2 linked regions of the Vreelandella piezotolerans genome follow. The protein of the gene in region 1 interacts with the protein of each later gene in a pairwise test. Links are inferred from orthologs where the notes say so. Each region holds a gene or a part of one and is shown in the gene's direction. Other genes may lie near its edges.

The links.
Region 2: the proteins of secB (region 1) and secA interact in binary tests that used the Escherichia coli proteins (3 or more experiments, as listed by UniProt). The link is inferred for Vreelandella piezotolerans from one-to-one orthologs.

The regions. Positions count from the first base shown.
Region 1 is NZ_CP048602.1:46,765-58,276, forward strand. Bases 997-3,871 are described here. They hold secB (protein-export chaperone SecB), read left to right. Parts: upstream 997-2,116; coding sequence 2,117-2,626; downstream 2,627-3,871. Other genes in these bases: gpmI (2,3-bisphosphoglycerate-independent phosphoglycerate mutase), read right to left, coding at 997-1,376; GYM47_RS00190 (rhodanese-like domain-containing protein), read left to right, coding at 1,631-2,053; GYM47_RS00200 (16S rRNA (uracil(1498)-N(3))-methyltransferase), read left to right, coding at 2,630-3,397; GYM47_RS00205 (CvfB family protein), read left to right, coding at 3,535-3,871. Outside these bases: more of gpmI, read right to left, coding at 1-996; more of GYM47_RS00205, read left to right, coding at 3,872-4,239; gshB (glutathione synthase), read left to right, coding at 4,309-5,265; GYM47_RS00215 (YqgE/AlgH family protein), read left to right, coding at 5,333-5,890; Holliday junction resolvase RuvX, read left to right, coding at 5,919-6,374; pyrB (aspartate carbamoyltransferase), read right to left, coding at 6,380-7,405. UniProt on the Escherichia coli protein: One of the proteins required for the normal export of some preproteins out of the cell cytoplasm. It is a molecular chaperone that binds to a subset of precursor proteins, maintaining them in a translocation-competent state.
Region 2 is NZ_CP048602.1:2,286,474-2,298,386, reverse strand. The notes cover bases 3,893-7,168. They hold secA (preprotein translocase subunit SecA), read left to right. Parts: upstream 3,893-4,244; coding sequence 4,245-6,968; downstream 6,969-7,168. Other genes in these bases: argJ (bifunctional glutamate N-acetyltransferase/amino-acid acetyltransferase ArgJ), read left to right, coding at 7,006-7,168. Also shown: cell division protein FtsA, read left to right, coding at 1-827; cell division protein FtsZ, read left to right, coding at 862-2,046; lpxC (UDP-3-O-acyl-N-acetylglucosamine deacetylase), read left to right, coding at 2,203-3,114; GYM47_RS10555 (DUF721 domain-containing protein), read right to left, coding at 3,227-3,697; more of argJ, read left to right, coding at 7,169-8,235; GYM47_RS10540 (Nudix family hydrolase), read left to right, coding at 8,311-9,267; GYM47_RS10535 (carbon-nitrogen hydrolase), read right to left, coding at 9,381-10,283; GYM47_RS10530 (agmatine deiminase family protein), read right to left, coding at 10,294-11,364; GYM47_RS10525 (lipoprotein-releasing ABC transporter permease subunit), read left to right, coding at 11,564-11,913. UniProt on the Escherichia coli protein: Required for protein export, interacts with the SecYEG preprotein conducting channel.

The DNA.
Region 1 (11,512 bases):
ACCATCTGTTCGGCATTGCCGTGATCGGCGGTAATCAGGCAGGCACCGCCTGCGCGCTCGATGGCCTCCACCACGCGACCAACGCAAATGTCGACGGTCTCGATCGCTTTCACGGCGGCATCGAAATCCCCGGTGTGGCCGACCATGTCGCCGTTGGCGTAGTTACACACCATGAGATCGAAACGGCCGCTATCGATCGCTTCAACGAGCTTGTCGGTGATCTCGAACGCACTCATTTCGGGCTTTTCGTCGTAGGTTTTGACGTCGCGAGGGGAGGGCACCAAAATGCGCTCTTCCCCTTCGTACTCGGCCTCGTTACCGCCAGAGAAGAAGAACGTTACGTGGGGGTACTTCTCCGTTTCCGCAATGCGTAACTGAGTGAGGCCGCGCTTGGCCACTACCTCACCCAGCGTATCGGTGAGATCGGTGGGCGGAAACGCGGCAGGCGCATCGATGTCGGCGGCATACTGGGTCATCATCACCAAACCATCGCCTGCCAGCGTTGGGCGTGCCTGACGTTCGAAGCCGGTAAACCCCGATTCGGTAAAGGCGCGCGTGAGTTCGCGGGCGCGGTCGGAGCGAAAATTCATAAAGATCGCCGCGTCGCCATCGTGTAACGTCACGGCATGACCGTTGACCGGCACGCTGGTTGCGGCCACGAATTCGTCGGTTTCACCGCGCTCGTAAGCATCACGCAAGCCGCTTTCCGCGCTGGTGGCCGTGTACTCCGCGTGGCCGTCGGTGAGCAACCGGTAGGCTTGCTCGACGCGCTCCCAGCGGTTGTCGCGGTCCATGGCGAAGAAGCGTCCAATGATGGAGGCGACAAAACCGTTATCGGCGCCGACGAGTTCGGATAACCGTGCGTTGGCGCGCTCGATGGACGCCAACGCGCTCTGTGGGGGCATGTCGCGACCGTCTAGAAAGGCGTGCACGTAGATGCGCTGGGCACCGCGCCGCGCTGCCAGCTCGGCCAGGGCGATGAAGTGATCTTCGTGGCTGTGCACGCCGCCTGGTGAGAGCAAGCCGAGCAGATGCACGGCGCGGCCATTGGCAACGGCGTCGTCGATCGGCTTGGTGAGCACCTCGTTGGTGTCCAGGTCGCCCTCTTCGATGGCTTTGGTGATGCGGGTGAAGTCCTGGTAAACGATGCGTCCGGCCCCCAAGTTCATATGGCCGACTTCGGAATTACCCATCTGCCCGTCGGGGAGCCCGACATGGCGGCCATCGGTATGCACGAAGGCGTGGGGACGGTTGGCCCACAGTGCGTCCATCACCGGTGTGTTGGCCGCTGCCACGGCGTTATGAGCGCTATCGGGGTTGTGGCCGTAGCCGTCTAGGATGATCAGCGCCACGGGGCGCGGTGCAGATGATGCCATGAAAGAATCCCTCTTTTGTGGGTCAGCCAAGCGACGTGAGGTACGGTTTGAAAGCCTGGCGAGGGCGGCTCTACCAGTTTTCAGACAGCACCTGATAATCGGGGTCGCGACAGGCGCGCGCTTGGGGCATCATAACGCAGGCAGCCGTCGGGCGTCATGGCCTGCGCGGTATGCCCTGTGACGTGTATACTCGTCGTGTTTCTGAGGGCGGCTAGGCCGCTTTTTTCTGCATAGACCAAGAGATTGTGTTCGCGATGATCGATCAGCTGTTCGAATTCGTAATGAACCACCCCCTCCTCGTGGGGGCATTTTTGCTGGTGCTCATAGCGTGGATCGTTTATGAAACGCGCAGCGCCGCTTCGAATGCGGTGTCCTCCACGCAGGCCACTCAGCTCATCAACCGTGAAGATGCGGTAGTGCTGGACATTCGTGAGAGCAAAGACTTCAAAGCCGGGCATATCGCTGGCGCTCGCAATATTCCCCAAAGCAGCCTCGACAGCCGCATGAGCGAGCTGGATAAAGTGAAAAGCCAGCCAATCATCGTGGTGTGCAAGCATGGCCAAAGCTCTGGCGCTGCCCAAGCGAAGCTCGCCAAAGCCGGATTCGAGCGGGCGATGAAGCTGCGTGGTGGCATGGCGCAGTGGCAGGCGGATGGCCTCCCGGTGGTCAAGAAGTAAACGAGAGCATACGTCGCGGTAACGCCGCACCTTTTTTAATGGAAGAACGATTAGGAGTATCCCATGGCGGAAGATAACAACACCCCGCAGGCAGGCGCCGCAGAAGGCGAAAAACCTCAGCTGAAATTCTCGTTACAGCGTATCTATGTGAAAGACATCTCTTTCGAAGCGCCGAACTCTCCCTCCGTGTTCAAGCAAGCGTTCAAGCCCAAGGTCAACCTGGACCTCAACACCACCAGCCAGAAAGTGGCCGACGACCAGTACGAAGTCGTGGTGAAAGTGACCGCGCAGGTCAACGACAGCGAAACCGGCACGACCTCGTTCTTGGCGGAAGTCGAGCAGGCGGGCCTGTTCCGTATTGCGGGTATCGAAGGCGCGCAGCTCGATCAGACATTGGGTGCGTTCTGCCCCAATCTGCTGTTCCCGTATGCCCGTGAGTGCGTCGATAACCTGGTCAACCGTGGCGGTTTCCCGCCGCTGATGCTGGCACCGGTCAACTTCGAAGCCATGTATGCCCAGCGCAAGCAGCGCGAAGCGCAGCAGGCTAGCCAAGCGGCTGAGAACACGCACTAAGCCATGTCGGACACGCTGACCGCCGCCGACTGGCAGGCCCGACACGGTAAAATGCCCCGTCTCTATGTGCCTGCCGAGCTGTTGGCGGGCACGACGCTAGCGCTGCCCGACGGCCCGGCCAAGCACGTGACTCGCGTGCTGCGTATGGGCGAAGGCGCGCCGCTGATCGTATTCGACGGCCGTGGCCAAGAAGCAGGCGTGCGGTTAGCCGAGGTGAGCCGCAAGCAGACGACCGTGACCGTGGAAGCGGTATGGGCGGGTAGCGGCGAGTCACCGCTGGCGGTGCATCTTGGGCAAGCGATTTCCAAGGGCGATCGCATGGATTACGCCATTCAAAAAGCCGTCGAACTCGGCGTGGCGGCGATTACCCCGCTCTATACCGAGCGGGGCGATGTACGTTTGAAAGGCGACCGTGAAGAAAAGAAGCTGGCGCATTGGCAGGCCGTGGCGGCCAGCGCCTGCGAGCAGAGCGGCCGGGCGGTAGTGCCACCCGTGCACCCCCCGCAGACGTTAGGCGAGTGGCTGGCCGAGCGCCAGGAGCCCCTGCGCTTGATGCTGCACCTAGCGACGGGTAATGGCTTTGCTCAGTCAGAGTGCCCGGCGTCTGCCGCGCTGCTGATCGGCCCGGAGGGCGGCTTGAGCGAGGCAGATATTCAGGCCGCGACCGCCAGCCACTTTATGCCTCTGACGCTGGGCCCGCGTGTGCTGCGTACGGAAACGGCCCCTGTCGTTGCGCTAACGCTTCTACAGCATCACTTCGGCGATATGTAAGCGCTTACTATCAAGCCGCTGCCGTGTTTGCTTCGGCAGCGGTTTTTTGTACCTGGCGCTCTCTTCATCCGACGCCGCTTTGCCTAGCTTTGGCAAGGTACCATAATGACGTTCTACTTCCTGTAAGGACAGCACCCATGGTCCGTGAATCACACGCCACCCCTCGATCTGTCAGCGATGCGTCGGCCCAGCTGGGCGATGTGGCCTATTTAACCGTGACGGCGGTGAATAGTACCGGAGCCTTTTTGCGCTGGGGGCAGCCCAAAGACGTGCTGCTGCCTTACAGCGAACAGCGTTTTCGCCCCGACCCTGGCAAGCGGGTGTTGGTGATGCTGTACAGTGACGATCAGGGGCGCCCGGTCGCTACCATGCGCCTCGATCGTTTTCTGACGGATGACGCCTGGGCGTTAGAGAAGGGCGACGAAGTCGATTTGGTAGTGGCCGACCGCACGGACCTAGGCATGAAAGTGGTGGTCAATCACCGCTATTGGGGTTTGATCTATCAGGACGACATTACCCAGCCGCTGCGTCGTGGGCAGTCGCTAAAAGGCTTTGTGAAACAGCGCCGCGAGGATGGTCGCGTGGATATCTCGCTGCTACCGCCCGGCGCGGCACGCCTGGACGTCGTGGGGGATAAAGTGCTGAAGGCGCTGCGCGAAAGCGGCGGCTATTTACCGTTAGGTGATAAAAGTTCGGCGCACGATATCAAAACGCGACTGGGCGTGAGCAAAAGCGCGTATAAACAGGCGATTGGCCGACTCTATAAACAGCAGTTGATCACCCTGGCGCCGGATGCGATCCGCCTGGTACCCGGTGCGCTCTCCGATACGTCGGATCAATAGCCGCGGTTGGAGCCGTGCCTGCAGTGCGGCATACTGATGACTTATTGATCCTGCATGGACTGTATTTCGATGAGCCAATCAACGTTGCACCTCGGTGTGGTGATGGATCCCATCAGCGACATCGCGTACAAGAAAGACACTACCTTGGCCATGCTGTGGGCTGCCCAAGAGCGTGGCTACACGCTTCACTATATGGAGCAGGAGGATCTTTTCTTGCAAGCGGGCCAGGCCTATGCGCGGATGCGCCCTCTCACAGTGCACCGAAACCCCGAACACTGGTACGACCTAGGCGAGGCGACTCAACGCCCGCTGGCCGAACTGGACGTAGTGCTGATGCGGAAAGACCCGCCGGTGGATGCCGAATTCATCAACGCGGTGCATCTGCTGGGCTTTGCCGAGCGTGAGGGCGTGTTGATCGTCAATCCCACGGCAGCCCTGCTACAGTGTAACGAGAAGCTCTTTGCCCAGCAGTTTCCCCAGTGCTGCGCGCCGACGGTCGTCGCCAGCCGCGATGACGTGCTGCGCGCTTTCCATGCCGAGCATGGCGATGTGATCTTCAAGCCGCTCGATGGCATGGGGGGTACAGGAATTTTTCATATCGGCCCCGAGGGCCGCAACATTGGCGCGGTGATCGAGCAGCTGACGCTGCGCGGTCAGCGTCAAATCATGGCCCAGCGCTATCTGCCGGCCATAAAGGATGGCGATACGCGGATTCTCTTGGTCGATGGGGAACCGGTGCCGTTTGGCCTTGCGCGCATTCCCTCGGCGGGCGAAACCCGCGGCAACCTGGCTGCCGGCGGGCGCGGCGTGAGTCGCGAACTGACCGAACGCGACCACTGGTTGATTCAGCAGGTGCAGCCGATGATTCGCGAGAAAGGACTGATGTTCGTCGGTTTGGACGTGATTGGCGACTATATCACCGAAATCAACGTGACGAGCCCTACCTGTGTTCGTGAAATCGACGACCAGCGCGGCACCGACATTGCCGGAATGCTGCTGGACGCGATCGAGCGTCGCTTGGCTTAACCGGTGACGGCTCAACCCGCCCTATGACGCAAGGCTTGCCGAGCGATTGGCAAGCCGCAGGAGACGCATGCAAAGTTTAAAACACCACTTTTTGATGGCGATGCCCCACTTGGAAGACCCCAACTTCGCGGGCAGCCTGATTTATCTATGTGATCACGACCACAACGGCTGCATGGGCGTGATCGTCAATCGCCCGATGGAAATCACCCTGGATGCGCTGTTCGAGCAGCTTTCATTGGGAGGCGACGACAGCCCCTACCGCAATGCGCCGGTCTACTACGGTGGCCCGATGCATAAAGATCGCGGCTTCATTCTCCATGTTGGCGACAGTCAGGCGTGGGACTCCAGCGTTCAGGTGGAAGACGGCATTGCCCTGACGACCTCCATGGATATCCTCCAAGCGCTTGCCGATGGTAACGGACCTGAGCACTTCTTAGTATGCTTGGGCTGTGCCGGTTGGGATGTGGGTCAATTAGAGGATGAGTTGAAAGAGAACGCCTGGCTCACCGTAGAGGGCCACAGCAACGTGCTTTTTGATACGCCACCGGCTGAACGTCTTGCGGCCGCTGCAGGTATCCTTGGGGTCGACCTAAACCTCATGACACGCAATGCAGGGCACGCGTGAGCGTGTGGCTGGATGAGGCGTAAGACGCATGGCAAGTAACGGGCAGCGTCTGATCTTGGCATTTGATTTTGGAACGCGGCGCATCGGCGTGGCCGTGGGCAACGAGCTGCTTCACAGTGCGCGGGAGCTGGCGCCGCTGCCTGCGCGTGACGGTATACCCGACTGGAACGTGGTCACGCGCCTCATCGACGAGTGGCAGCCCGATCTGTTCGTCGTCGGCTTGCCGCTCAATATGGATGGCAGCGAGTCGCTCATGAGCACGCGGGCGCGCAAGTTCGGCAACCGTTTGCATGGTCGCTACGGCAAACCATGCGAAATGGTCGATGAGCGTGGTTCCACCCAAGAAGCCAAGCGAATTGCCCACGGGGCGGGGCACCGAGGGAATTACCGAGAAGAGAGCGTGGATGGCATTGCGGCGGTGCTGATTTTGGAAGGCTGGTTCGCCCACCAGGAAGGCCTTCCCGGCGGGCGCACGACACATTAACGCGATTAGCGGTCCAGCGTGCCGGTTTGTGATGGCACAAACCAACGCACGGGCCGCAGATCCTTTTCAATCAACTCGTCTACTTTTAGCAGCGTGGCAAAGATCGCCATCCGCATGGGAATACCGTTATCGGTTTGGCGGAAAATCGCCAGCCGAGGGTCGCCGTTCAAATCGACGTTCAAGTCGTTGGCGCCCGGGCGGCTATCACGGGGCAACGGGTGCATCACGATCGTGCTTTGGCTGCAACGCTGGTCAAGAAAATCACGATTGACCATGAAGTCATCGGAGAGCCCCTGGAAGCTCTCGTTCATCTCATCGGTAAAACGCTCCTTCTGAATACGTGTGGTGTACACCACGTCCAGGTCGCTGAAATCGCTGGCCAGCGAGTCCCGCTGTTCGACGCGGTGACCGCGCGACGTCACTAGATCGATCAGATGGGTGGGCATCTCCAACCCCGGTGGGGACACCAGCGTTATGCGCAGCGGGTCATAGAGCGACAGCAGCTTGATGAGCGAATGCACCGTACGCCCGTACTTCAAATCACCGGTCAACAGAATGTGTGCCCCGCTCAAGCGCTTGCCCAACCGCTGAAACTCCTTATCGATCGTATAGAGATCCAACAGTGCCTGACTGGGATGTTCGCCTGGGCCGTCGCCACCGTTGATGACCGGAACGTGAGTTGCCGCAGCAAATTCGGCGACCGACCCTTGGTCAGGGTGACGCATGACGATGGCATCGCAGTAACCGCTCATGACGCGGCTGGTGTCGTACAGCGACTCGCCTTTCGCCATGGACGAGAAGGTAAAGCCCGTGGTGTCGCATACGCTTCCCCCCAGTCGGCAGAAGGCGGCATTGAAGCTCACCCGCGTACGGGTGCTCGCCTCGAAAAACAAATTGCCCAGAACCGCTCCTTCCAGCACCCGCGTCACCTGACGGCGACTCGCAATCGGCTCCATGCGAGCTGCTACGCGCAATAGGTGATCGACGCTATCGCGGTTTAATGAATCGACAGTTAATAGGTGCTGGCTCATCATGGACCTCATCATTATTGGGCGTGGGTGAAGGTGGCCGCATTATAAAGCGCTAAGTGTAACCGCCAAACCAGACGTGCCGAAGCGGTTTCCGCCCCCTGATATGAGAGAACAGATGATCTAGCCGAGACTTTTTTCGACTATTAGATAATTAGCCCTTGCCAACCCGGCATTGAATCCGTAAAGTACGCATCCGCTGCCGGGGACGCCCAGCGTTACCAGCGGTGATGAGATTGAAAAACCTCTTGTTTGTCAGGAAGTTAGAGCTCTGTAGTAGGTTGATCAGATCGCTCGCTTCGCCCGCTGAAAACAGCGGTTGACAAACACCACGGAATGCGTAGAATACGCCTTCCTCGCTGAGGCAACACGGGTCAGGTCATCGAGCCCGCCGCAGCGGCATTGAGAAAGTTGCTCTTTAACAATTCGATCAGGTAATTCATGTGGGCGCTTGCCGATGAGGGTGATAAATCACCTATTATCAAGGCAAGCGACTCGTCAAACAGGCTTCGGCCTAATGAATGAATTCGTTTGACCCTTGAGCCAAGTTTGGTTCGCTTCTGTTGCTTCGGTGACAGGTAAGAACCGCATTGATCTTAAACTGAAGAGTTTGATCATGGCTCAGATTGAACGCTGGCGGCAGGCCTAACACATGCAAGTCGAGCGGTAACAGATCCAGCTTGCTGGATGCTGACGAGCGGCGGACGGGTGAGTAATGCATAGGAATCTGCCCGATAGTGGGGGATAACCTGGGGAAACCCAGGCTAATACCGCATACGTCCTACGGGAGAAAGGGGGCTTCGGCTCCCGCTATCGGATGAGCCTATGTCGGATTAGCTAGTTGGTGAGGTAACGGCTCACCAAGGCCACGATCCGTAGCTGGTCTGAGAGGATGATCAGCCACATCGGGACTGAGACACGGCCCGAACTCCTACGGGAGGCAGCAGTGGGGAATATTGGACAATGGGGGGAACCCTGATCCAGCCATGCCGCGTGTGTGAAGAAGGCCCTCGGGTTGTAAAGCACTTTCAGCGAGGAAGAACGCCTAGCGGTTAATACCCGCTAGGAAAGACATCACTCGCAGAAGAAGCACCGGCTAACTCCGTGCCAGCAGCCGCGGTAATACGGAGGGTGCAAGCGTTAATCGGAATTACTGGGCGTAAAGCGCGCGTAGGTGGCTTGATAAGCCGGTTGTGAAAGCCCCGGGCTCAACCTGGGAACGGCATCCGGAACTGTCAAGCTAGAGTGCAGGAGAGGAAGGTAGAATTCCCGGTGTAGCGGTGAAATGCGTAGAGATCGGGAGGAATACCAGTGGCGAAGGCGGCCTTCTGGACTGACACTGACACTGAGGTGCGAAAGCGTGGGTAGCAAACAGGATTAGATACCCTGGTAGTCCACGCCGTAAACGATGTCGACCAGCCGTTGGGTGCCTAGCGCACTTTGTGGCGAAGTTAACGCGATAAGTCGACCGCCTGGGGAGTACGGCCGCAAGGTTAAAACTCAAATGAATTGACGGGGGCCCGCACAAGCGGTGGAGCATGTGGTTTAATTCGATGCAACGCGAAGAACCTTACCTACTCTTGACATCCTGCGAATTCGGTAGAGATACCTTAGTGCCTTCGGGAACGCAGAGACAGGTGCTGCATGGCTGTCGTCAGCTCGTGTTGTGAAATGTTGGGTTAAGTCCCGTAACGAGCGCAACCCTTGTCCTTATTTGCCAGCGCGTAATGGCGGGAACTCTAAGGAGACTGCCGGTGACAAACCGGAGGAAGGTGGGGACGACGTCAAGTCATCATGGCCCTTACGAGTAGGGCTACACACGTGCTACAATGGTCGGTACAAAGGGTTGCCAACTCGCGAGAGTGAGCCAATCCCGAAAAGCCGATCTCAGTCCGGATCGGAGTCTGCAACTCGACTCCGTGAAGTCGGAATCGCTAGTAATCGTAGATCAGAATGCTACGGTGAATACGTTCCCGGGCCTTGTACACACCGCCCGTCACACCATGGGAGTGGACTGCACCAGAAGTGGTTAGCCTAACGCAAGAGGGCGATCACCACGGTGTGGTTCATGACTGGGGTGAAGTCGTAACAAGGTAGCCGTAGGGGAACCTGCGGCTGGATCACCTCCTTAACCGATGACTCATCCTCGCGGTAAGCGCTCACAATGAATTACCTGATCAGAATACTGTTGTTACGCAGTGATAAGCGTTTTCTTCACATTAAAAAAAGAAAAAAGGTCTTTCTTTTTCTTTTGAAGTGAAAAAAAGCATCCGCTTATCACTGCGCATAGCAGTCGCTCTTTAACAATGTATATCATGCTGACATGAACGTTTTATAACGTTCATACGTAATTGTTAAGTGATACGTCTCAAGCGTATCCGGCAATCGTTATCATTGCGAGACACCAGACCCCTTCGGGTTATAGGGTCAAGCAATGAAGCGCACACGGTGGATGCCTAGGCAGCCAGAGGCGATGAAAGACGTGGTAGCCTGCGATAAGGTTCGGTGAGGTGGCAAACGACCTGTGACCCGGACATCTCTGAATGGGGAAACCCACTCATCACAAGATGAGTATCTTGCGCTGAATCCATAGGCGTAAGAGGCGAACCAGGGGAACTGAAACATCTAAGTACCCTGAGGAAAAGAAATCAACCGAGATTCCCCTAGTAGCGGCGAGCGAACGGGGACCAGCCCTTAAGCGTGTGAATGATTAGGCGAACAGACTGGGAAGTCTGGCCATAGCGGGTGATAGCCCCGTAGTCGAAAATCTGATCACGTGAAATCGAGTAGGTCGGGGCACGAGAAACCTTGACTGAAGACGGGGGGACCATCCTCCAAGGCTAAATACTCCTGGCTGACCGATAGTGAACCAGTACCGTGAGGGAAAGGCGAAAAGAACCCCGGAGAGGGGAGTGAAATAGATCCTGAAACCGTGTGCGTACAAGCAGTAGGAGCGGACTTGTTCCGTGACTGCGTACCTTTTGTATAATGGGTCAGCGACTTATATTCAGTGGCGAGGTTAACCGTATAGGGGAGCCGTAGGGAAACCGAGTCTTAACTGGGCGACACAGTCGCTGGATATAGACCCGAAACCGAGCGATCTATCCATGAGCAGGGTGAAGGTTGAGTAACATCAACTGGAGGCCCGAACCAGGATCTGTTGAAAAAGATTTGGATGACTTGTGGATCGGAGTGAAAGGCTAATCAAGCTCGGAGATAGCTGGTTCTCCTCGAAAGCTATTTAGGTAGCGCCTCACGTATCACCGCCGGGGGTAGAGCACTGTTTCGGCTAGGGGGTCATCCCGACTTACCAACCCGAGGCAAACTCCGAATACCGGTGAGTGCCAGCGTGGGAGACACACGGCGGGTGCTAACGTCCGTCGTGAAAAGGGAAACAACCCAGACCGTCAGCTAAGGTCCCCAAATCCTGGTTAAGTGGGAAACGATGTGGGAAGGCTCAGACAGCTAGGAGGTTGGCTTAGAAGCAGCCATCCTTTAAAGAAAGCGTAATAGCTCACTAGTCGAGTCGGCCTGCGCGGAAGATGTAACGGGGCTAAACCAGGTACCGAAGCTACGGGTTCACACGATGTGTGAGCGGTAGAGGAGCGTCGTGTAAGCCGATGAAGGTGTGTTGAGAAGCATGCTGGAGGTATCACGAGTGCGAATGCTGACATGAGTAACGATAAAGGGAGTGAAAAACTCCCTCGCCGGAAGACCAAGGGTTTCTGTTCGACGCTAATCGGAGCAGAGTGAGTCGGCCCCTAAGGCGAGGCCGAAAGGCGTAGTCGATGGGAAACGGGTCAATATTCCCGTACCGGACATGATTGCGATGGGGGGACGGAGAAGGCTAGGTGAGCCAGGCGTTGGTTGTCCTGGTGAAAGTGAGTAGGCTGAGCGCTTAGGTAAATCCGGGCGCTCAAGGCCGAGACACGAAACGAAGACACTACGGTGTCGAAGTCATTGATGCCACGCTTCCAGGAAAAGCCTCTAAGCTTCAGATCATGTGCGACCGTACCCCAAACCGACACAGGTGGTCAGGGTGAGAATCCCAAGGCGCTTGAGAGAACTCGGGTGAAGGAACTAGGCAAAATGGTGCCGTAACTTCGGGAG
Region 2 (11,913 bases), 2.2 Mb from region 1 along the record:
TGGAAGCGCAAGTGCATTTGGTCACGGCAGCCCTCAACGCCGTCCAGAATATCGAGAAGTGCGTACGACGCTGTGGTTTGGATGTCGACGCGATCATTCTCGAACAGCTGGCGTCGAGTATGGCCGTGCTGACCGAAGACGAGCGAGAGCTCGGGGTGTGCATGGTCGATATTGGTGGCGGCACGACCGATATGGCGATTTTCAGCGAAGGTGCCATTCGTCATACGGCGGTGATTCCCATTGCCGGTGATCAAGTCACTAACGATATTGCTATGGCGTTACGTACCCCGACGCAGCACGCTGAAGAGATCAAAGTGAAGTATGCTTGCGCGCTAACCCAGTTAGCGGCAAGTGATGAGATGATCAAGGTTCCCAGTGTCGGTGATCGTCCGGCCAGAGATCTGTCACGCCAAGCGCTGGCAGAGGTGGTCGAGCCGCGTTACGAAGAGCTGTTTACCTTGGTAAGAGACGAATTACGCCGCAGCGGCTATGAAGATATGGTGGCTGCGGGTGTGGTGCTCACCGGCGGCACTTCGCGCATGGAGGGTGTAAGCGAGCTGGCAGAAGAGATATTTCACATGCCGGTTCGTATTGCCTGCCCGCAAAATGTCAGAGGCTTGGCAGATGTGGTTCGCAATCCTATCTATGCGACGGGCGTTGGTTTGCTGCATTATGCACTGCAGGAAACGCGTCATGGGCAAGGCCTAGAAAGCCACGGGGGAGGCGTTGCGGCCCATAAAGGGCGTAACGAATTAGCCCGGCGTGATATCAAGGATGGCCATTCGGCGCTGGCAAGAATCAAAGGCTGGTTCAAAGGAAATTTCTGATAGGGCCGCAAGCGCGGTTCAGGAGACGGGGCTTATGTTCGAATTGGTAGATAACGCACCCTCGAGCAGTGCGGTCATCAAAGTAGTGGGCGTTGGCGGCGGTGGCGGTAACGCTGTCAACCATATGGTCGAAAGCAACATCGAAGGCGTCGAGTTCATTTGCGCCAACACCGATGCTCAGGCCCTCAAGCGCGTATCGGCAAAGACGGTGCTGCAGTTGGGTGGTGAAATCACCAAAGGGCTCGGGGCAGGTGCTAACCCTGAAGTAGGGCGGCAGGCGGCCATGGAAGACCGTGAGCGCATTGCCGAACTGCTGAGCGGCGCCGACATGGTCTTCATTACGGCAGGTATGGGCGGCGGCACCGGCACTGGCGGGGCGCCCGTCGTAGCGCAAGTCGCCAAAGAGCTTGGCATTTTGACGGTGGCCGTGGTGACACGCCCCTTCCCCTTCGAAGGGCCCAAGCGAATGCGTGCGGCAGAAGAGGGAATGAAAGAGCTCTCCGAGCATGTCGACTCGTTGATCACTATTCCCAACGAAAAGCTGCTGTCGGTCCTAGGCAAGAACGCCACGCTGCTGACGGCGTTCAGCGCAGCCAACGATGTGCTGCTGGGCGCGGTGCAGGGTATTGCAGAGCTGATCACCAGCCCAGGGATCATCAACGTGGACTTTGCCGATGTGCGCACCGTCATGTCAGAAATGGGCATGGCCATGATGGGGACCGGCGGCGCTACGGGGGAAAACCGCGCCCGTGAAGCCGCTGAAAAAGCCATTCGCAGCCCGCTACTCGAGGATATCGATCTTCATGGCGCGCGCGGTATTCTGGTCAACATTACCGCAGGCCCGGATCTTTCCATCGGCGAATTCAACGATGTGGGTGCAACGGTCCAAGAATTTGCATCTCAAGAGGCGACCATCGTGGTGGGTACCTCCATCGATATGGAAATGTCCGATGAGCTGCGCGTTACGGTGGTGGCGGCCGGACTGGATGGTAGCAAAGCCAAGGCGACGGCGGCGCGAGAACCGGCTCGTCGCTCTGCGGCGGAAGCCGGTGGTTCCGATTATCGTAAATTGCAGCAACCCACTGTCATGCGCCAGCAAGCCACGGCACGCGCCGAAGCTCCCGATGCAGCGCCAAAGCCGCGTGCTGAAAAGCGTCGTGCAGCGGATGCCGACGACTACTTGGATATCCCCGCGTTCCTGCGTCGTCAAGCGGATTAACCCCCGCCATCGGGTTCATTGCAGCAGCAAACGAGAGTTTTATTGGTTAAAACGCTCGTTTGCTGTTAAAGTGAACACTGTTTGATAACTTTCTTCCTTTGCGGATCCTGTAGCAGCTTGCTGCAAGCCGCCGTCATTAGAGCTTGACCACTACCCATGATCAGACAACGCACACTACAAAACGTCATTCGCGCCACTGGAGTGGGTCTGCACTCCGGCAAAAAAGTCCATATGGCTTTGCGTCCGGCACCGGCCAACACCGGCATTGTGTTTGTCAGAACCGATCTGGATCCCGTGGTACATGTGCCTGCCCGTGCCGAACTGGTTGAAGACACCACGCTGTGCACGGCGCTCTCTTATGAAGGTGTCAAAGTCGCGACCGTCGAGCACCTTATGTCCGCCTTTGCGGGCTTGGGCATCGATAATGCCTACGTCGATATCAGTGCCCCGGAAGTGCCCATCATGGATGGTAGCGCCAGCCCATTTGTCTTTTTGATTCAGTCTGCGGGCATTTTGGAGCAAGAGGCGGCCAAGAAATTCATTCGCATCAAGCGCCGCATTGGTGTGACCGATGGTGATAAAGAAGCCACTTTTTTGCCTCACCAAGGTTTTAAAGTGTCGTTTGCCATCGATTTCGACCATCCGGTTTTCGAGCAGCAGAAGCAAACTGCGCTGATCGACTTTTCGACCACGTCGTTCGTCAAAGAAGTCTCCCGTGCGCGAACTTTTGGCTTCATGCGCGATCTCGAGTACCTTCGCTCCAACAATTTGGCTCTTGGGGGCAGCCTCGAGAATGCGATCGTTGTTGATGATTACCGTATCGTCAATGAAGGTGGCCTGCGCTATGAAGATGAGTTCGTCAAACACAAGGTGCTAGATGCCATCGGTGACCTGTATCAGTTGGGCTATAGTTTGATTGGCGAATTCCGCGGCGTGAAATCAGGCCATGCGCTCAATAACCAGCTGTGCCGTGAGCTAATGGCTCAGCCTGATGCCTATGAAATTGTCACGTTCGAAGAAGAGAAAGCCGTGGCACCCATCTCTTATGCGGCTCCAGCGATGGCGTAATTCGTCAAAATAAAAATGTCTGGGGCGTTGAGTTGAAAACGTGACATGGCTCCCCATCTATAAAGCACTGCTTCGGCGGTGCTTTTTGCGTGTAAGGGGAGGCGCTTTTAAATTACGTTTTGGTGTCTTTCGGGCGAGCGTGAGAGGCCAGGCGCTCTAGGGCATGTTTGAGGCTGAGGCTGTCAGCGTCTTTGGCGCATTCGGCCAGGGTTTTGCCCGCACTGTCGGAAAGCGTTCGCGTGAAGCGTCTGGGTGACTCGATGGGGCGTACGGGGCGCACTTTAAGGGTGAACCCTGTCACTCCCTCAAAGCCAGGGAGCTGGTGAAGCAGCGATAACAGGCGAGATTGTTCGTAGCGTAGCCACGTCAGCCAGCTCGCTTGCCCGCTGATGAGGGTCAAGCGCCCATTGCTAAAACCGCCTACGAAAATATGTTCACGCATCTCTTCGGGTAAATGAGCACGGAGATGCCGCTGTGCTTGATCGATCAAGCGTGATTGTCGCATGAGCTGGCCGACGCCGCCTGACTTGGTTAGCAGTTGGGCAATGGGCTGTGCGCGAGAACGCTTAACCTTTATACTCATCAACTTGATTCCTAGGGTGTTGCGAGTGGCGTCGTACTGGTTACTACGTGCATCACCTGTGATTGACCGCCAATAGACAGAGCCTAACACGCTCAGGAGCCAGTCCACAGCATGTCATCAACGTCAGAGATCGAATCCGCTTCGCTAAAGCGTCCTCGACGCTATGGCCTGGCGCGTTGGTGGTTGGCTGGTTTGCTGGTGAGTTGTTTACTACCCGCTAGTTTACACCCATCCGACGCGTTGAGAAGCAGCGACCGTGGTGTTTGCATCTGCTTTTGGATGCCTGCCATGCTTCGCGCGCAGTCTCATTGGATCGCGAAGAAACGGCGCGCGCTTCGCCGCTGGTTTCATCGCCAAACGCGACGAGAGCCCCAATCCTTCCGTCGCCCGTTACCTTTTCTTCGGTTTGCGCTCCCGCTCGTCGCCGCAAGCGATGTCGTGACGCCCCGTGGCCCGCCTACTCGATAATGCCTCGCTTGATTACCACCCTTTTTGCCTGATACCTGAGCGTACCTGGATGGGGCGCTCACGATGATTTGGAAATTTCATGATTAATAATTTGTTACGTAAAGTGGTCGGCTCCAAGAACGACCGTGAAGTCAAGCGCATGCAAAAAAGTGTGCAGAGCATCAATGCATTGGAAGAGACCCTGGCGGGCCTAAGCGATGCAGAGCTTCAAGCAAAAACTCCAGAACTACGTCAGCGTCTAGACGAAGGGGCAACGCTGGACAGCCTCTTGCCCGATGCGTTTGCTGTGGTGCGCGAGGCCAGTAAGCGGGTGATGGGGATGCGTCATTTCGACGTGCAGATGGTGGGGGGTATGACCCTACACCGCGGCCGTATCGCCGAAATGAAGACTGGTGAAGGTAAAACCCTGGTCGCCACGCTCGCGGTCTATTTGAACGCGCTGACTCGCAAAGGCGTTCATGTCGTGACCGTGAACGACTACCTCGCCCGTCGCGATGCCGAATGGATGCGCCCCCTGTATGAATTTCTAGGGCTCACGGTGGGTGTTATTTTCGCCGGACAGACGGGGGAAGAGAAGCGTCACGCGTATCAATGCGATATTACCTACGGCACCAATAACGAATTTGGCTTCGACTACCTACGCGACAACATGGCGTTCTCGCTGGAAGACAAAGTCCAGCGCGGTTTGCACTACGCCATTGTGGACGAAGTCGACTCCATCTTGATCGATGAAGCGCGCACACCGCTGATCATCTCCGGTGCGGTGGACGAAAATACGGACCTCTACGGCATCGTGAATCGTTTGGCTCAGCAGCTCGAGCAGGGGGAAGTCTCCGAAGATGACGAAGCGCCAGTGAGCGGCGATTTCGTGCTCGACGAAAAGCAGAAACAGGTAGAACTGACCGAGCAAGGACACAATAAGGTCGAAGAACTCATGCGGGCCGAGGGGCTGCTGGGGGAGGGCGAATCGCTTTATGCTGCGCAAAACCTCAACTTGCTGCAGCACATGCACTCGGCGCTACGTGCGCGTCACCTCTACCACCTCGACGTGGACTACATCGTTGCGGAAGGTCAGGTCGTGATCGTCGACGAACATACCGGTCGTACCATGCCTGGGCGTCGTTGGTCCGAGGGGTTGCACCAGGCCGTCGAAGCCAAAGAAGGGGTGACGGTTCAGCGTGAAAGTCAGACGCTGGCATCCACTACCTTCCAGAACTACTTTCGTCTGTATGAAAAGCTGTCGGGCATGACGGGCACGGCGGACACCGAAGCGTTCGAATTCCGTCAAATTTACGGTCTGGACGTCATCGTCATCCCTACCAACCGTCCGTTGGCGCGCAAGGATCTCAATGATCTCGTCTACCTGAGCGCCGAAGAGAAGTACGAAGCCATCATCAAAGACGTCAAGGCAGAAACAGAGGCTGGTCGTCCTGTGCTGGTCGGTACGGCGTCGATCGAAACGTCCGAGTACCTCGCACGCCTGATGCGCAATGCAGGCTTGAAATTTAACGTGCTCAACGCAAAACAGCACCAAAGCGAAGCGGAAATCATCGCCCAGGCGGGCCGACCAGGTGCCATTACCATCGCCACCAACATGGCGGGGCGTGGGACGGACATCATGTTGGGTGGCAACTGGGAGGCCGAGGCAGCCAAGCTGCAAAACCCCAGTCAAGCCCAAATCGATACGCTCAAGGCCGAATGGCAAAAGCGCCATGATGCGGTCTTGGAAGCGGGTGGCCTGCACGTCGTGGGTTCCGAGCGGCACGAATCACGGCGTATCGATAACCAGCTTCGCGGTCGCGCCGGGCGTCAGGGGGATCCTGGCTCGACACGCTTCTTCCTCTCCTTGGAAGATAGCCTGATGCGTCTGTTTGGCTCGGATCGCGTGAAGCGTTTGATGCAGGCGTTGGGGCTCGAGCGTGGCGAGGCCATCGAGCACAAAATGGTCTCTAACGCGGTCGAGCGCGCGCAGAAGAAAGTCGAAGGCCGTAACTTCGATATCCGTAAGCAGCTACTGGAGTACGATGACGTCGCCAACGACCAGCGCCGCGTCATCTATGAGCAGCGTAACGAAATTCTCGCCTCCGACGATGTCTCCGCCGCTGTGTTAGGTATTCGTGAGGAGGTCATGGAGGAGGCGATTAGCGACTACGTGCCCCCACAAAGTCTGGCTGAGCAGTGGGATCTTCCTGGGCTGGAAGCGCATCTGAAAACGGAGTTCAATCTCGATGCTCCGGTCGTGCAGTGGGCGGACGAGGATGAGCGCTTCAGTGAAGAGAAGCTGCGCGAGCGCCTGCAAACCATGCACCGCGACGCGTACCAGGCGAAGATCGAGTCCGCTGGTGAAGCGCTGATTCGTCGCTTCGAGAAACAAGTGATGCTGCAAGTGCTGGATACCCGCTGGAAAGAGCATCTGCAGTCCATGGATCATTTGCGTCGCGGTATCCACTTGCGTGGCTATGCACAGAAAAACCCCAAGCAGGAGTACAAGCGCGAGTCCTTCGAGCTGTTCCAGCATCTGTTGACCAACATCAAAGCCGATGTCACGCGTATTCTCAGCCACGTTCAGGTGCGTCAGCCAGAAGAGGTCGATGCGCTGGAGCAGAAGCGCCGTGAAGAGCTGGCCCGTGAAAAAGCCACGGCTGCCAGCCGCCACGATGCGCCCGATGCCGAGCCTGGCGAGGCCTCGCCCGGTGCCGACGGTCGCCCGCTGCGTCGTGAAAATCCCAAAGTAGGCCGCAACGATCCTTGCGTGTGTGGTTCGGGTAAGAAATACAAGCAGTGCTGCGGAAAATTGAGCTAATCACGCGCTTTCGTCAGCGAGCGTAAAGGAGAAAAACATGGCGGTGGGACATCTTCCCTTTCCAGAATTGCCACCTCTTGACGGGGTGCGTCTAGGGACTGCAAAGGCGGGCATCAAGAAGCCGGACCGCCGTGACATGGTCGTGATCGAGCTGCCTGAGGCGGCCACCGTCGCCGGTGTGTTCACGCGCAATGCGTTTTGTGCCGCTCCCGTGGTGGTGGCTAAGACACACCTTGAGGCGTGTGCAAAGAACGGTCTGTCTGCCCGGTACTGGCTGATCAATACCGGCAATGCCAATGCGGGTACGGGTGAGTCAGGACTGCAGGATGCCTATGCCAGCTGCGCCGCGGTGGCCGAGCAAGCCGGGGTGGACGCCACCCAGGTACTGCCGTTCTCGACTGGCGTGATTGGCGAGCCATTGCCCATGGCCCGCCTTTTGGCGGGTTTGCCAAATGCGCTGGGGTCGTTGGCTGATTCAAGTCAAGCCTGGCAGCAGGCAGGGGAAGGCATTCTTACTACCGACACTCGCGCAAAAGGCGCGACGGTTAGCGTGGCGATTGGCGACCAGCAGGTGACCATCAACGGTATTACCAAAGGGTCGGGCATGATCAAACCCAACATGGCGACCATGCTGGGATTCGTCGTTACCGACGCGGCGATTGAGCAGCCCTTACTCGCCTCGCTACTCCGGGAAACGGTGGATCGCTCTTTCAACTGCATCACCGTGGATAGCGATACCTCTACCAACGATGCCTGCATGCTGGCAGCGACGGGCACGGGGGCGCGTATCGAAAGCGACGAGCATATTGTCGTGTTCCGCAATGCACTGCAGCGAGTGATGACCGAGCTAGCTCAGTCGATCATCCGCGATGGCGAGGGGGCGACTAAATTCATCACCCTGCAGGTGAACGATGCCTGCACGCGCCAAGAGGCGCTGGACGTAGCATTTACCGTGGCCCATTCGCCGCTGGTCAAAACCGCCCTTTATGCTTCCGATGCCAACTGGGGGCGTATTTTAGCGGCAGTGGGGCGGGCACCGGTGGAGTCGTTCGATGTCAGCCGTGTCGTCATCGATTTGGGCGATGTGCGACTGGTGGAGAACGGTGGCCGTGCTAATAGCTACACCGAGGCAGCTGGCAGTGCTGTCATGGCCGAGGAAGAGATTACAATTCGCATTAATTTGGGGCGTGGTGACGAGGCGGCCACTGTGTGGACCTCGGATCTGTCCCATGACTATGTGTCCATCAACGCGGATTACCGCAGCTAAGTCTGTGGCAACGTGCTAACGCAGCGAGATAGCGCCGTGCAAGCATGGCGGTGCGCACAAAGTGGATTAGACGTAATGAGTGTAATGGTAAAACGACGGGTTCATGTTGCGGCGGCTGCAATGATCAGCGCCGATCAAAAGCACGTGCTGATCGCGCGTCGGCCTTCCAACGTCGATCACGGCGGTTTATGGGAGTTTCCTGGCGGTAAACTGGCCCCCTATGAAACTGGGTTAGAAGGCCTGAAACGTGAGCTGCATGAAGAGTTGGGCGTGGAGATCGTCCGTGCTCAGCCGCTCATTCGCGTTCACCACGAGTACCCTGATAAGCATATCTTGCTCGACGTATGGCAGGTGCATGAGTTCGCCGGCGAGCCGTTTGGCCGTGAGGGTCAAGCGGTGCGGTGGGTGCCGATGAACGAGCTGGTGAACTACCCGTTCCCGGCAGCGAACCTGCCGATCCTCCGCGCTGTGATGCTACCTACCGAGTATTTGATTACCGGTGAAGAGCCTGACGTCGAGCGCTTCGCAGCGCTGCTCGAGCGCGCTCTGCGCGAAGACAATATTCGTCTTGTTCAGCTGCGTGCCAAAAGTTTGGATGAGGCAGCCTACGTGGCTCGTGCCGAGCGTGCGCTCACGCTTTGCCGTGAATATGGGGCAAAACTGCTGCTCAACGGTGAGCCTACGCTCTTGGAGCAGGTCGATGCCGATGGCATCCATCTGACCAGTGCGCGGTTGATGGAGCTGGATCGTCGCCCGATTGCCGAAAACAAGTGGCTGTCGGCATCAACGCATGACCAGAAGCAGCTCTCCCAAGCGGCCGTGTTGGGGTGTGATTTCGTCACCCTGTCGCCGCTACGCACTACGCCTTCGCACCCGGAAGTGGCCCCCATGGGCTGGCACGACTTCCAACAACTGGTGGAGCGGGCCGGTATGCCGGTGTTCGCGCTGGGCGGCATGACCCGCTTCGACGCCAACCACGCGCGCGCGGTGGGCGCGCAAGGCATCGCCTCTATTCGCGATTTTTGGAAGTAAGTACTTTTGCCGTGGGTACTCTTGCTGTAGGTACGCTTGTCTGATCGCCAATAGTAAAACGCCTGCTCTGGTCACAGGGCAGGCGTTATTAGTTGTTAGGGAGAAGTAAATACCTAGTCGCGGTAGCGGCGGGTCAGGTCGCCATAGGCGTCGACCCGGCGGTCGCGCAGGTAGGGCCAAATACGTCGGGTGTTTTCGCTACGCGCCATATCCAGGCTTACGACCAACTGCTCGGTCTCTTCACCCGCATGTGCTAACAGCTCGCCTTGTGGGCCGCAAATAAAGCTACCGCCCCAAAAAGCGATACCGTCGCCCACGCCGGAGTGATCCGCTTCAAGGCCGACGCGGTTGGCCACCAGGACTGGCAGACCGTTGGCAACGCCATGGGCTCGCTGAATGAGCGTCCACGCCTCTTTTTGGCGCGCCTTTTCGGCGTCGTCGTCGTTAGGGTCCCAGCCAATGGCGGTGGGATAGAGCAGCAGCTCGGCACCCGCCAGCGCCATCAGGCGCGCCGCTTCCGGATACCACTGGTCCCAGCACACCAAAATCCCTAACCGCCCCACGGACGTGTCGATGGGCGTAAAGCCCTCTTTGCGGGTGTCGTCGGCGTCGCCAGGGGTGAAGTAAAACTTTTCGTAGAACCCTGGGTCGTCGGGAATGTGCATCTTACGATACTGACCCACTCGCCCCTGAGCACGGTCGTAGACCACGGCAGTATTGTGGTAAAGCCCCGCTGCGCGTTTCTCGAACAGCGAGCCTACTAGCACGATATCCAGCTCTTTGGCCAGTGCCGCTAGCCGCTGGCCGGTGGGGCCGTCCAGTGGTTCGGCAAGATCGAACAGTGCCGGGTCTTCGTATTGGCAGAAGTAGTGGGTGGCGTGCAGCTCTTGTAATAGTACGAGCTGTGCTCCTTGGCTCGCTGCTTTGCGAATGCCCGCTTCGCTTTCGGCTAGACTGCGCGCTTTGTCCGGCCATGCGGCTTGTTGAATCACCGCCACGTTGAGTGTCTGAGACATGCTGCTCTCCTTAAGAGTGAGTGGTCGCAGGCACAAGCGTACCTTTGGGTAGCTGCATGGTTAAGCAGTGCAGGCTGCCGTGCTGTCGAATCACGCTGACGCACTCGATGGGAATCAGAGTATGTTCCGGGAACGCCACGGCCAGCGCCTGGAGGGCCGTGACATCCGCAGGATCTCCGTAAGTGGGTACGAGCACGGCGTCGTTAATGATCAGAAAGTTAGCATAGGTGGCTGGCAGGCGATGACCGTCTTCAGGATCGAAACAGGCCTGGGGCCAGGGAAGCGGAACGAGCCGGTAGGGCTCGCCGTTACGCTGACGAAACGCTTTTAGCTCCTGTTCCATGGCCTGGAGGGCCGTATAGTGGCGATCGGTGGGATCATCGCAGCGCACGTAGGCAATGGTGGTGGGGCTACAAAAACGAGCCAGTGTATCCACATGACTGTCGGTATCGTCACCTTCTAAGTGCCCGTGCGTTAGCCATAGTATTCGGTCGACACCAAAGTCGTCTGCCAATCTCGCTTCGATATCGGCACGGGAGAGTGACGGGTTGCGGTTGGTATTCAGCAAGCACGCTTCGGTGGTGAGCAGTGTGCCCTCGCCGTCGGTTTCGATGGCGCCGCCTTCCAGTACCATGTCACGCGAGGCCACCGGACAAGCCCATACGCCTGCGTCTGCCAGCCACTGCGTCAGCTGATTGTCCCGCTCGGCGGGAAATTTACCGCCCCAGCCGGTAAAGGTGTAATCCAGCAGCAACGGTTGGTCATCGTCATCCAACACCGTGATCGGCCCGTGATCCCGCGCCCAGGTATCGTCGGTGGGTGCGACAATGAGCAGCAATTGCTGTTGGGGAATTCCATACGCCTCGAAAGTGGCGGTCAGACGCTGGTAAGTCGCCTCGTCGGGCACGCAAATGATCACCTTCTGGTAGCGCGCGGTGGCCAGTACGATTCGCTCTAGCGTGGCTTCGATACGCGCCAGCATATAGGCCCAGTCGCCGTCAGGGCGGGGCCAAGTGAGCTGCAGACCATCTTGAGGATGCCACTCGGGCAATAGGCGGTGAGTATGGGTAGCCAACGTCAACGGTGCTCTCTCTAGTCAGAATAAGCTTACCCAGCGGGCAAGAGGAACGGGCGCAATTTAGGGGGTTGCCTCACAACTTGCAAGCGTTACTGACCATCGAGGGAACGCTGTGGGTAGCCGCCACTCTAAGGCTGCGTTTGCACATGCAGCCATGCTAAAAAAACCGTACCATGGACGCCCATTATTAAGGAATGTCGTCATGCTTGATCGTTTGCCTTTTCTGGTGGGGCTGCGCTATGTGCGCGCTAAACGCCGGAACCATTTCATTTCATTTATCTCTCTGACGTCGATGCTGGGACTGATGCTGGGCGTGGCGGTGTTGATTCTCGTCTTGTCGGTGATGAACGGCTTCGATCACGAGCTGCGTACGCGCATTCTGGGTATGGTGCCCCACACTAAGATCGAATCCCAAGAAGGGCTGGTGGAGTGGGAAGCGTTAGCTGAGCGGCTAATGCAGCGTGAGCGGGTGATCGGTGCGGCGCCCTACGTCGAGCAACAGGGCATGTTCTCTGCCGGAGGCCGTAATCAAGGGGCGATGGTCAATGGCAT